One region of the Vibrio sp. 1978 genome, then DNA from elsewhere that is predicted to be linked to it. Evidence: predicted binding sites of a transcription regulator. Region 1 holds the regulator's gene; the other holds the start of a gene.
The links. Region 1 encodes CRP, which controls carbon source genes, mostly activating them, when cyclic AMP is high. Its sites were predicted from a motif close to TGTGANNNNNNTCACA; they were not measured.

Region 1 (5,302 bases):
GCTTGAGCGTGAAGGTTTTACCAACCGAGGCTACGTCGACATCTTCGACGGTGGCCCAACGGTTGAGTGTGATCTGCGTAATATTGAGTCGGTACGTCATTCATTCCGTGCGCAAGTCAAAATCTCTGAACATTCCAGCACACAAGACTTCTTGATGTGTAATTCATCTTTCGAGAACTTCCGTGCGACAGTCACTAAAGCGGCGTATGACGCAGAAACACAAAGCGTGATGATTGCACCAGACGTTGCGGATGCACTTTCGGTTGAAGAAGGGGATTTCGTTCGCCTTCTTCCGCAGTAACAGACGACAGAATTTAAGGATAGAAACAATGACACATTGGATTGCAGGTGAGTGGGTACAAGGTCAGGGTGAAGCATTTACGTCTCTGTCGCCGTACAACCAAGAAGTAATCTGGCAAGGCAAAGGTGCAACGGCAGAGCAGGTGAACCAGGCGGTATCTGCAGCGCGTGAAGCGTTTATTGACTGGAAAAAGCGTCCATTTGCAGAGCGTGAGGCGATCGTGTTGGCTTTTGCTGAGAAAGTAAAAGAGAACAGCGAAAAAATCGCTGAAGTGATTGCCAAAGAAACCGGCAAGCCAATCTGGGAAACACGTACCGAAGCGGCAGCGATGGCAGGAAAAATTGCGATTTCTATTCGCGCTTATCATGACCGCACTGGTGAGGCGAGCCGTGAAGCAGCAGGCAACCAAATCGTATTGCGCCACCGCCCATTGGGCGTGATGGCGGTGTTTGGTCCTTACAACTTCCCAGGCCACCTACCAAATGGTCACATTGTGCCTGCGCTATTGGCTGGTAACACGGTAGTCTTCAAACCGTCTGAGCAAACGCCATGGACGGGTGAATTGGCAATGAAGCTATGGGAAGAAGCCGGTCTGCCGAAAGGCGTGATTAACCTTGTCCAAGGCGCGAAAGAAACTGGTATCGCCCTCGCTGACGCAAAAGGCATTGATGGCGTACTGTTTACGGGTAGCGCGAATACGGGGCATGTATTACACCGTCAATTTGCGGGTCAACCAGGCAAGATGCTCGCACTAGAAATGGGTGGTAATAACCCGATGGTGATCTCTGATAAATATGGTGATTTGGATGCCACGGTTTACACCATCATCCAGTCAGCGTTTATCAGTGCTGGGCAGCGTTGTACGTGTGCTCGTCGTTTGTATGTGCCATTGGGTGAAAAAGGCGATGCGCTTATCACCAAGCTCGTTGAAGCGACACGCAATATTCGCGTAGACCAACCATTTGCAGAACCTGCGCCATTTATGGGACCGCAAATTTCGGTCGTGGCAGCCAAGTTTATTCTTGATGCACAAGCTAATCTACAGTCTCTTGGCGGTGAAAGCTTGATTGAAGCGAAAGCAGGAGAGGCGGCGTTTGTTTCTCCTGGCATCATTGATGTAACGAACATTGCTGAGTTACCAGATGAAGAATACTTCGGCCCACTTCTGCAAGTGGTGCGTTACGAAGGGTTAGACAAAGCCGTGGCGCTAGCAAACGATACGCGCTTTGGCTTATCTGCTGGTTTGGTCTCAACCGACGACCAAGAATGGGAATACTTCGTTGACCACATTCGTGCAGGTATCGTGAACCGTAACCGCCAGCTCACTGGTGCAAGCGGTGATGCGCCATTTGGTGGTCCGGGGGCGTCGGGTAACTTGCGCCCAAGCGCTTACTACGCAGCAGATTACTGTGCGTACCCAATGGCATCAATGGAAGGTCAAGAGACTGTCTTGCCTGCAACATTGAGTCCAGGTGTAGCGCTATAAGTTTTAATAATAGAGTCGCAACTATGCATTGCGGCTCACCTTGCCGGCGCATCATTTAGGTATGGGTTGTAGTGATCGTTGGCAGAACACGAAAAGTGAGCAAAGACTCGGAAAAGCGTGTTGACTGACTGGCATTTACCGTCACAGGTTGATGGTTGCTCGTTCATTATTCTGGACAACTTTTGTTGTGAACGAGCAGCCAACTTCCGCTTACCTTTAAACTCTACATCTCGTAACAAGGAGTCGTTATGACGCCCGATGTGTTATTTGAATCGCTATGGCAAGATTACATTCAACGTCTTTGCCCTTCGGCGGCTAAAGTGCATCAGCTGCTTCAAGAAGATGAGCCTCTGATTAATGATCATATAGCTTTACGTACCTTCAATATCGCGCCTCTTGGTATTGAAACTCTAGCTAAGCCATTTGTAGCTATTGGTTACAAGGCGTGTGGTGATTACGTTTTCGAAAGCAAAAAGCTGGTTGCTAAGCACTATGAGCACCCAGATCCGAAGCAACCTAAAGTATTTATTAGTGAGCTAAAAGTTGAAGAGTGCTCGCCTGAGCTACAAGAGATTGTGAAAAATTTGGTGGCACAAGTCGATGCTGACAAGCTGAACGATAGCGCATTCTTACATGGTGGACGCTTGTGGGATTTAAGCTTTGCTGATTACCAAACGTTGGCTAAAGAAAGTGAGTACGCATCTTGGCTTGCGGCGCATGGTTACGGAGCAAACCACTTCACGGTGAGCGTTAACCAACTCAATGAATATGAAGAAGTGAAGCAGGTAAACGATCATCTGCGTACCGCTGGGTTTACCATTAATGAAAATGGTGGTGAAGTGAAGGGCACTCCTGAGGTGTTGCTAGAGCAGTCATCGACCATGGCAGATAAAGTAGCGGTTCGTTTTAGCGAAGGCACTGAAATTATCCCTGGCGGGTTTTATGAATTTGCTAAGCGCTATCCGATGGAAAATGGTGATTTGTACCCAGGTTTCGTGGCCGCTTCAGCTGACAAAATCTTTGAAAGTACGAATGGCTAAGTTTTAGGGTTAACCTGTTAAGCTTACTCATTAGTGTTCGCTGCACCCTATCTTATTTGGTCATGAGTAAATAAAAAGCCACCAATGTTGCCATTGGTGGCTTTTATAATTTTGTTCGTGTCACTCTAGTTTGAGATTAACGAGTACCGTAAACCACGATGGTTTTACCGTGAGCAGAGATTAGGTTCTGCTCTTCTAGCATCTTCAAAATACGACCTACTGTCTCACGAGAACAGCCAACAATTTGACCGATTTCTTGACGAGTGATCTTGATTTGCATGCCGTCTGGGTGAGTCATTGCGTCTGGTTGTTTTGCAAGGTTCAGAAGCGTCTGAGCGATACGACCAGTTACGTCTAGGAACGCCAGGTCACCCACTTTTTGGCTAGTTACTTGAAGACGACGAGCCATCTGCGCAGAAAGACGCATTAGGATGTCTGGGTTTACTTGGATAAGCTGACGGAACTTCTTGAAAGAAATTTCAGCAACTTCACAAGGAGATTTAGCACGAACCCAAGCTGTGCGCTCTTGGTCTTCCTCGAATAGACCAAGTTCACCAATAAAGTCTCCTTGGTTTAGGTAAGAAAGGATCATCTCCTTACCTTCTTCGTCTTTGATAAGAACCGCAACAGAACCTTTAACGATGTAGTACAAAGTTTCTGCCTTTTCGCCCGCGTGAATTAGCGTGCTCTTTGAAGGGTACTTATGAATATGACAGTGTGAAAGAAACCACTCTAATGTTGGGTCGGTTTGAGGTTTACCTAGAACCATAATATCTCACTTCCTCTGCAGGGTACGCTTGCGCTATCCATATTTTAGCTAAGCCTGAATTAGGCCTACTAGAATAAGAGCACTTTTTATATGCTGCAAGCTCTCTTGTGTTTCGGTAAGAAATAGTATCCTTTTTCGAAAACGATTTCTTGATTTTAATCGTGCCATGATTGAGATTTTGTAAGCAAAACTGTGCACATGATCACGGTATGAAAAGTAAACATCTTCGCAGGCAGGTTTTTAGCCAATTTTCCCTGTTTCGATGAGCTGTTGTAGGATAGGCCGAACTATGAGCTCCATTGCAAAGCTCATCTTACCGCCGGGTACGACAATCGTGTTGTGGCGTGACATGAATGAGCCATCAATCATGGCCAGCAGATATGGGAAGTCGACATTCTTGATACCGCGTAGGCGAATCACCACAAAACTCTCATCCAAACTAGGGATGCCTTTTGCATTAAGTGGGTTGGAAGTATCAACGGTCGGTACGCGCTGGAAGTTGATGTGAGTACGAGAAAACTGCGGAGTGATATAGTTGAGGTAATCGTCCATGGATCGCACGATTGAGTCCATTACCGCTTCACGCGAATGGCCGCGATCGCGAGTGTCACGTACGAATTTTTGTATCCACTCTAAGTTCACAATCGGCACCATGCCGATTAAGAAATCCACATGTTGAGCAACATTAACATCGCCATCGACCACGCCACCATGTAACCCTTCATAAAACAGAACGTCGCTGTTTTCGGGTAAGTCTTGCCACGGTGTAAACGTGCCTGGCATTTGATTGTAGGGAACCGCTTCGTCAAACGTGTGCAGATAACGGCGCACGCTGCCAGTGCCGTCATGCCCGAACTTACGGAAAAACTCTTCTAATCCCGGGAAGTCATTAGCTTGTGGGCCAAAGTAGCTAATGTGTCGACCTTGCTCGCGGGCTTTGCGGATTTCGATGTCCATTTCTGGGCGAGTAAAGCGATGGAAGCTATCGCCTTCAACCCATGCGGGTTTAACGTTCATCATATTGAACATTTTACGGAAGGCTTCAGATGTAGTGGTCGTGCCGGCACCGGACGAACCAGTAACCGCAATAATTGGGTGTTTAGCTGACATGACAAACCTTGTCGAAAATTACTTACCTGTAATGTGCAGTAGAGTTACTACTGCACGGTCGATATCCCACTATAGCACGTAACAATACCTTGTCATCGAGTGGGATACGGTAAAATGTGAAGGGTCTAAAATTTTGTTTTATGCTGAATATCGACGGTTTCGTGTAGCTCAGAGAACACGATAACCGCTTCACCTTTTTCCAATTGAGCTTTAACTTGATCAATTTTGTCATGCAAAGAAACCTCGACGGTTCCGTAATCCGTTCCTTCGCGTAAGACGAATTCACGAATTAAGTTTTCCAATGTTTCCGGCGCAATGTCTTGCCATGGAATGATCATAAATACCTCTAACTTTTATGATGAGCGGCTAGTTTACTGCGTTCGTTGCTTGGATACAGCAGAAAGGTAATCTGCGGCGATACTTTCGTAATACGCGGGCAGCGCTTCCTCCAACCAAAACTTAGGTTTTAACGCCGTTCCTGTCAGGAAGCCAACATGGCCACCGTGCTCAAAGAGACGGTAATCAATATTATCTGGCAGAACAAACTTCGGTATCACATCATCGGTCATGAACGGATCGTCTTTGGCATGGATGAT
Region 2 (5,302 bases), on a different contig from region 1:
AAAGTGTCAGAGCTTGAGTTGATGCGTTTGACCATTCCACGTCGTGTCTACACAAACGATCATATGGATTACATTGCGGATGCGATTATCGAACTGAAAAATCGTGCACATGAGTTAAAAGGGCTCACTTTCGAGTACGAGCCACCAGTGCTGCGCCACTTTACTGCTCGATTTAAAGAGATCGATTAACTCAAGTTTAAATCTAGATAAGCAAAAGGCCGCGAGTTTCGCGGCCTTTTTCGATTCGTTTATTTCTTAGCGTTACACTTACGCCAACTCTAATGTGATGCGAACGAACTGGTCGTCTTGATACTGCACTTCATAATTGAAGGTACCACTGGCGTAAATGCTGCCAAGAAAAAGTGAACGTTGACTCATTGGTCCGCGGAACAGCATCGAAATAGGAGCGATTAGGGCGTTATTATCATCGAAGTGCTGATTTAAGTTCTCAGAAAGCACACACAGCAAACAGCCGTGTTGGTCGTGAGATAAGTCGACGTCTTCCGGTCGAGATAATAACACGGTAGTCCCCAGTTTCTTCTCAATCTCGTTGATCAGCAGCAAGTAGCTATCTAGATCGGGTTGAGGGTTGCTGGGTTTGTCTGCACCGACGCAGCGCTCGAGTAATGCTTCCAGATTTCCGTTCTCACCTTTTGCCTGCTGAGTCAAAGATTTTAACGGCTTTTTAATCAGCTTATAGCGATTACTCTTCAGTTTTGGTTTCAGCCATTTCTGAAGTAAGTCATTACGTTCTTTAAGGGAGAGGCCATGCGAGGACGCGTGAATTTTAAAGTGCAGGTGTAATAAAGCGTGAACCGCAAGCTCACTCAGAAGTTGATTAGCATCTGTAGACTGTCTTGCCTGCTTAGAACTTTGCATTACACTCGAACAAAATTAGGGAAGAAGGATAATGGTGCCGAGAGAGGGACTCGAACCCTCACACCAAAGGCACTAGCACCTCATGCTAGCGTGTCTACCAATTTCACCATCTCGGCATCATGATGCTCTGAATACTCAGAGGCCTCGAAAGAAGCAACGCGAATTGTATAACCAAAATCCACCTGTTGGCGAGAGCAAAATGACGAATTTTGGCTCTTTCGAGTTTGATTGCATATTTATTGGTCACTTTTATGTTTTTTACCATCAACGCCTATCCTTATGCCCTTACTTTTATTAATAGTATGACGACAAAAGAGTACTTTTGCCTAAATTTTGAACGCTTGAACGTTTGCGTAAATAAATGTGATGAATATCTCTTTTTGTTGGCTATACTTGCGTCCCGTTTAAGCGGGAATTAGGGTTTAGTTGTTCAGGACCCTTACCCATACAAGCCGTCACATGGAGCAGGCCAAGCAACATGCTCGCCAGCAGTGAATGACCCCACGGACCGGACCAGCTACGTTCAATTGCTTGTATAAGGTAAAAATAAGATGTCGAACTATTCGTTCTGTCTACATTCTGGATCTAAAAGTGAGTTATCACTCGCTGCGTTGTCCCTTTCTTCTGCCAATTCCTTTGGCTCTTTTTTCTTTTTCAACGTTTAGTAGGTCCAGCTCATGAGTGTTCTATTTAGTCTATTTGGTATTGTTGCACTGCTAGGTTGTGCTTTCCTACTTTCTGAGGGTCGTTCTTCCATTAATTGGAAAACTGTATCTCGCGCCTTGATGCTACAAATGGGGTTTGCTGCTTTGGTGCTCTATTTCCCGTTGGGTCAAGCGGCGCTGGCGAGTTTAAGTAATGGGGTCGCGGGGCTACTCAGCTTTGCTGATGAAGGGATTAAATTCCTCTTTGGTGACCTCGCTTCTTCTGGCTTTATCTTCGCTATTCGTGTCCTTCCTATCATCATCTTCTTCAGTGCTCTTATCTCCGCCCTTTACTATTTGGGCATTATGCAAAAAGTGATTCAATTTATTGGCGGCGCTATCCAGAAGTTCTTGGGTACGAGTAAAGCAGAGTCTTTGGTTGCAACAGGGAACATCTTCTTATCTCAAGGCGAGTCACCACTTCTTATTCGTCCATTTCTTTCTAACATGACTCGCTCTGAACTGTTTGCCGTGATGGCTGGTGGTATGGCTTCAGTGGCGGGCAGTGTGCTTGGTGGTTATGCTGGTTTGGGTGTCGACCTCAAATACTTGATCGCGGCAAGCTTTATGGCAGCGCCAGGTAGTTTGATGATGGCAAAAATTATCGTTCCTGAGCGTCAAACGCCAAGCGATTACAACAATATTGAGCTAGATAAATCAGAAGAAAGCAACGTAATTGATGCGCTAGCAAGCGGTGCTATGGGCGGTATGAAAGTTGCTGTTGCTGTTGGTACCATGCTTATCGCTTTCGTGAGTGTTATCGCGATGGTGAACACGGGGCTAGAAAACTTGGGTGAGATACTTGGTTTCTCTGGCGTAACGCTACAAGCGATTTTTGGTTATTTGTTTGCACCTCTCGCATGGTTGATTGGTGTGCCAAGCCACGAAATCCTAGCTGCGGGTTCATACATTGGTCAGAAAGTGGTGATGAATGAGTTTGTTGCGTTTATCGATTTTGTGCAGCACAAAGCGACACTGTCTGAGCATACTCAAATTATTATCACTTTTGCGTTGTGTGGTTTTGCGAACATTGGCTCAATTGCGATTCAGTTGGGTTCTATCGGCGTGATGGCACCTGAGCGCCGCAAAGATGTTGCAAGTCTAGGCCTAAAAGCGGTTGCTGCTGGTACACTCGCTAACCTGATGAGTGCGTGCTTAGCGGGCATTTTTATCTCTCTCTAATTTAGATTGAAGATACACACTAAAAACCCGCCTAAATGGCGGGTTTTGTTATTTCTAAGGCTTGGGCATTAAGCCGTAAGGTATCGATTTAAAAGCCTCTGGGTGCTCTTGATAAGTTGGCGCTTTATGTACCCCTTTCCAATCGAGCAGCATGATGGCTAGCACGTTACGGTGTTCGCCGTACTTGAGATCAAAGTTACCGTCGACCGACGGAATCATCCCTTTTTCTGCGTTGATTGCGTGACGAATGGCTTGGCGGGTTTTCTTTACGACCGGATCATGGTCCAAGCCTGCTAACAAAAACGAAATGCCGACTTCCGCAATCACGTCTTCTTTGGCGCGCAGTAGGATAGTGTCGATGTTGTTGCGAAAGTAATCATAAATCCATTGGTGTTTCTTCTCGCTTACTCGCTCCTGATAATACTGTGAATCGGCAAAGATGATGTGCGTCATCCCATAGAGTTTGTTCCAATACTGCTGAGCTGAAAGCATCTTATCTTTATCGTCGGGGTAGGTGTCACGGAAGGTTTGAGTGAATTCCTCGACCACATCTTGCTCTCCTAACTGACGAAGCCAGTAGACTTGGTTTGCAAGCTGAGCTGCCCATGCTTCTATCATCTCTTTGTCCGTAACGTAACGCGAGAAATCGTAGCGCCTAATAATTTTTCTCAGCGTTTTGTCTTGTTTATGCTTTAGGCCGTATTCGTTTGCTCTTGCCATTGCGCCAAGCAAATCCACACCAAGATAAAGGTACTCAGGATGGTGTTTAGTCACGGTATAGCGTCGCTGCCCTCGTTCGGTTTCTTTCTCTTGATACGTGGTCAGCCTTTGAGATGAATAGAGAATGATGTCTTCTGGTTCAACAACTTCATTAGCAAATTGGTTTAACCGGCTGGCTACTTGTGCCATGTCGGTCCAAATGGCAGCGTGATATTTCTCATCTAATGTTTGGCGGTACATGCGTAAGCCAAAATGGCCCTCTTTAAACGCCGGGAAAGTGAACAGTTCCTGTTCGTAGGTACTACGAATCAACTGCGCTGATTGAGTATTATCGAGAAGCGGTACCTCTTCCTGTGATGCCTGAGCTGCAAAGGTAAGTGAGCAAGAGAGTAAGACCGCTAAGCTAAGAGGTTTAATACGCATAAATCCATTCCCTATGAAGTCCTGAACCTAAACCTACCATCAATATTAATTGAGAATGTAAAAGCAGAGTCAATAGTTAAAAATTTGCCTAAAAGTCAGGTTGATACGTTCATCTTTGGTTTTCGCGGTTTTTGGTACGCAGTGCTTCCAGTGATGCTGTAGCTCGCCAGCCATAATCAGTAAGGAGCCGTGAGAAAGCTCGTATTCAATCTCAGTTTTACAATGTAAATTTCTAAGCAAAAATCGACGTGTTTCACCTAAGTTCAAAGATGCGATAACAGGGTTTCTACCTAACTCTGGTTCATTATCTTGGTGCCAGCCCATTGAGTCTTGGCCGTGTCGATATAAGTTAGCGAGAACAGAATTAAAAGTGACATCAGCAACTGATTCACAACGCACTTTGAGCTGAGTTAACTCAGGAGTCCAAGGGTGAGGCTGCATGGTTAAGCCTGAGTAAGTATATGCTGCATCACCGTGCCACGCTTGTAAGCGAGGTTGAAGTACTGACTTGCCGAACATAGTAATGTGTTCTTGGTGCCATGGCAGTGTCTTTCGAAGTTGGTCAAAGTAATTATCCGCCTCAAGATTGCTAAGAAAATGAGGATCATAATAAAGTTTTCCTCTTTCTACTTCTTGCCATAGATCGCCGCCAAATAAATCGCCTTGTTGATGCATCATCTCACACCTAAAACATAAAAGTTGTCAATCACTGTTACCTTTCTGATTATGATTGGTTATTCTTGTGATAATAAGAATTTTAACAATAAATAAAAAATCTCGTAGTTGTATACGAGTTGTGGGGAGAAAATGCGTTATTTACCCAGAAAGCGATGCTATTTTGCATTGTTCTTCCTCACCTTTTTCGCTTTGTGTATTGGGGTTATTGAGCTGTTAAATCGAAACCAGCAAGAGCTTCACAAAGAGCGAGTTCAAGTTGAGGCCAAAGAACAACTTTCCATTCTCCGTTCCAATTTGGAAGCGGTACTTATGGCGGATATCTACAAAGCCAGTACTTTAGCGACACTCATTACGTTACTTCCTAAAAATCAAGAAGAAGAATTGAGTATCGCCGCTCACCGAATCCTAAATAAAAGTAAACATATTACAATCATCGGTATCGCGAAAAATGATGTAATTAGTCATGTATTTCCACGCCAAGGTAATGAGCGCCTAATCGGCCTTGATTACCGCGCAGTGCCACAGCAGTGGGTACAGGTGCAAAAAGCCAAGGATGTACAAGAAATTTTCATCGCAGGGCCAGTGACTTTGATTCAAGGTGGCCGAGGTTTGATCGTGCGTGTGCCTGTTTTTCTTGATCCTCCAATGAATCAGGACTACTGGGGAGTGATCAGTGCGGTGATTGATTTCGATGCTCTGATGAGAGAAACCGGCGT

Region 2: a site for CRP is predicted at 1,470-1,485, ahead of R8N49_RS15480 (NupC/NupG family nucleoside CNT transporter). Genes of this name have one in related genera too.

Annotation. Positions count from the first base shown of each region.
Region 1 covers NZ_JAWPOP010000035.1:28,405-33,706, forward strand. Annotated here, with positions in the region: gene astA (arginine N-succinyltransferase) at 1-301, shown strand, start outside; gene astD (succinylglutamate-semialdehyde dehydrogenase) at 330-1,787, shown strand; gene R8N49_RS22535 (DUF1338 domain-containing protein) at 2,036-2,827, shown strand; gene crp (cAMP-activated global transcriptional regulator CRP) at 2,964-3,596, opposite strand; gene R8N49_RS22545 (phosphoribulokinase) at 3,837-4,706, opposite strand; gene R8N49_RS22550 (YheU family protein) at 4,832-5,044, opposite strand; gene R8N49_RS22555 (hydrolase) at 5,078-5,302, opposite strand, start outside.
Region 2 covers NZ_JAWPOP010000015.1:58,763-64,064, forward strand. Annotated here, with positions in the region: gene R8N49_RS15465 (tryptophanase) at 1-189, shown strand, start outside; gene R8N49_RS15470 (DUF2913 family protein) at 268-879, opposite strand; tRNA gene R8N49_RS15475 (tRNA-Leu) at 912-995, opposite strand; gene R8N49_RS15480 (NupC/NupG family nucleoside CNT transporter) at 1,557-2,765, shown strand; gene R8N49_RS15485 (DUF3541 domain-containing protein) at 2,820-3,908, opposite strand; gene R8N49_RS15490 (alpha-ketoglutarate-dependent dioxygenase AlkB family protein) at 3,978-4,583, opposite strand; gene R8N49_RS15495 (diguanylate cyclase) at 4,716-5,302, shown strand, end outside.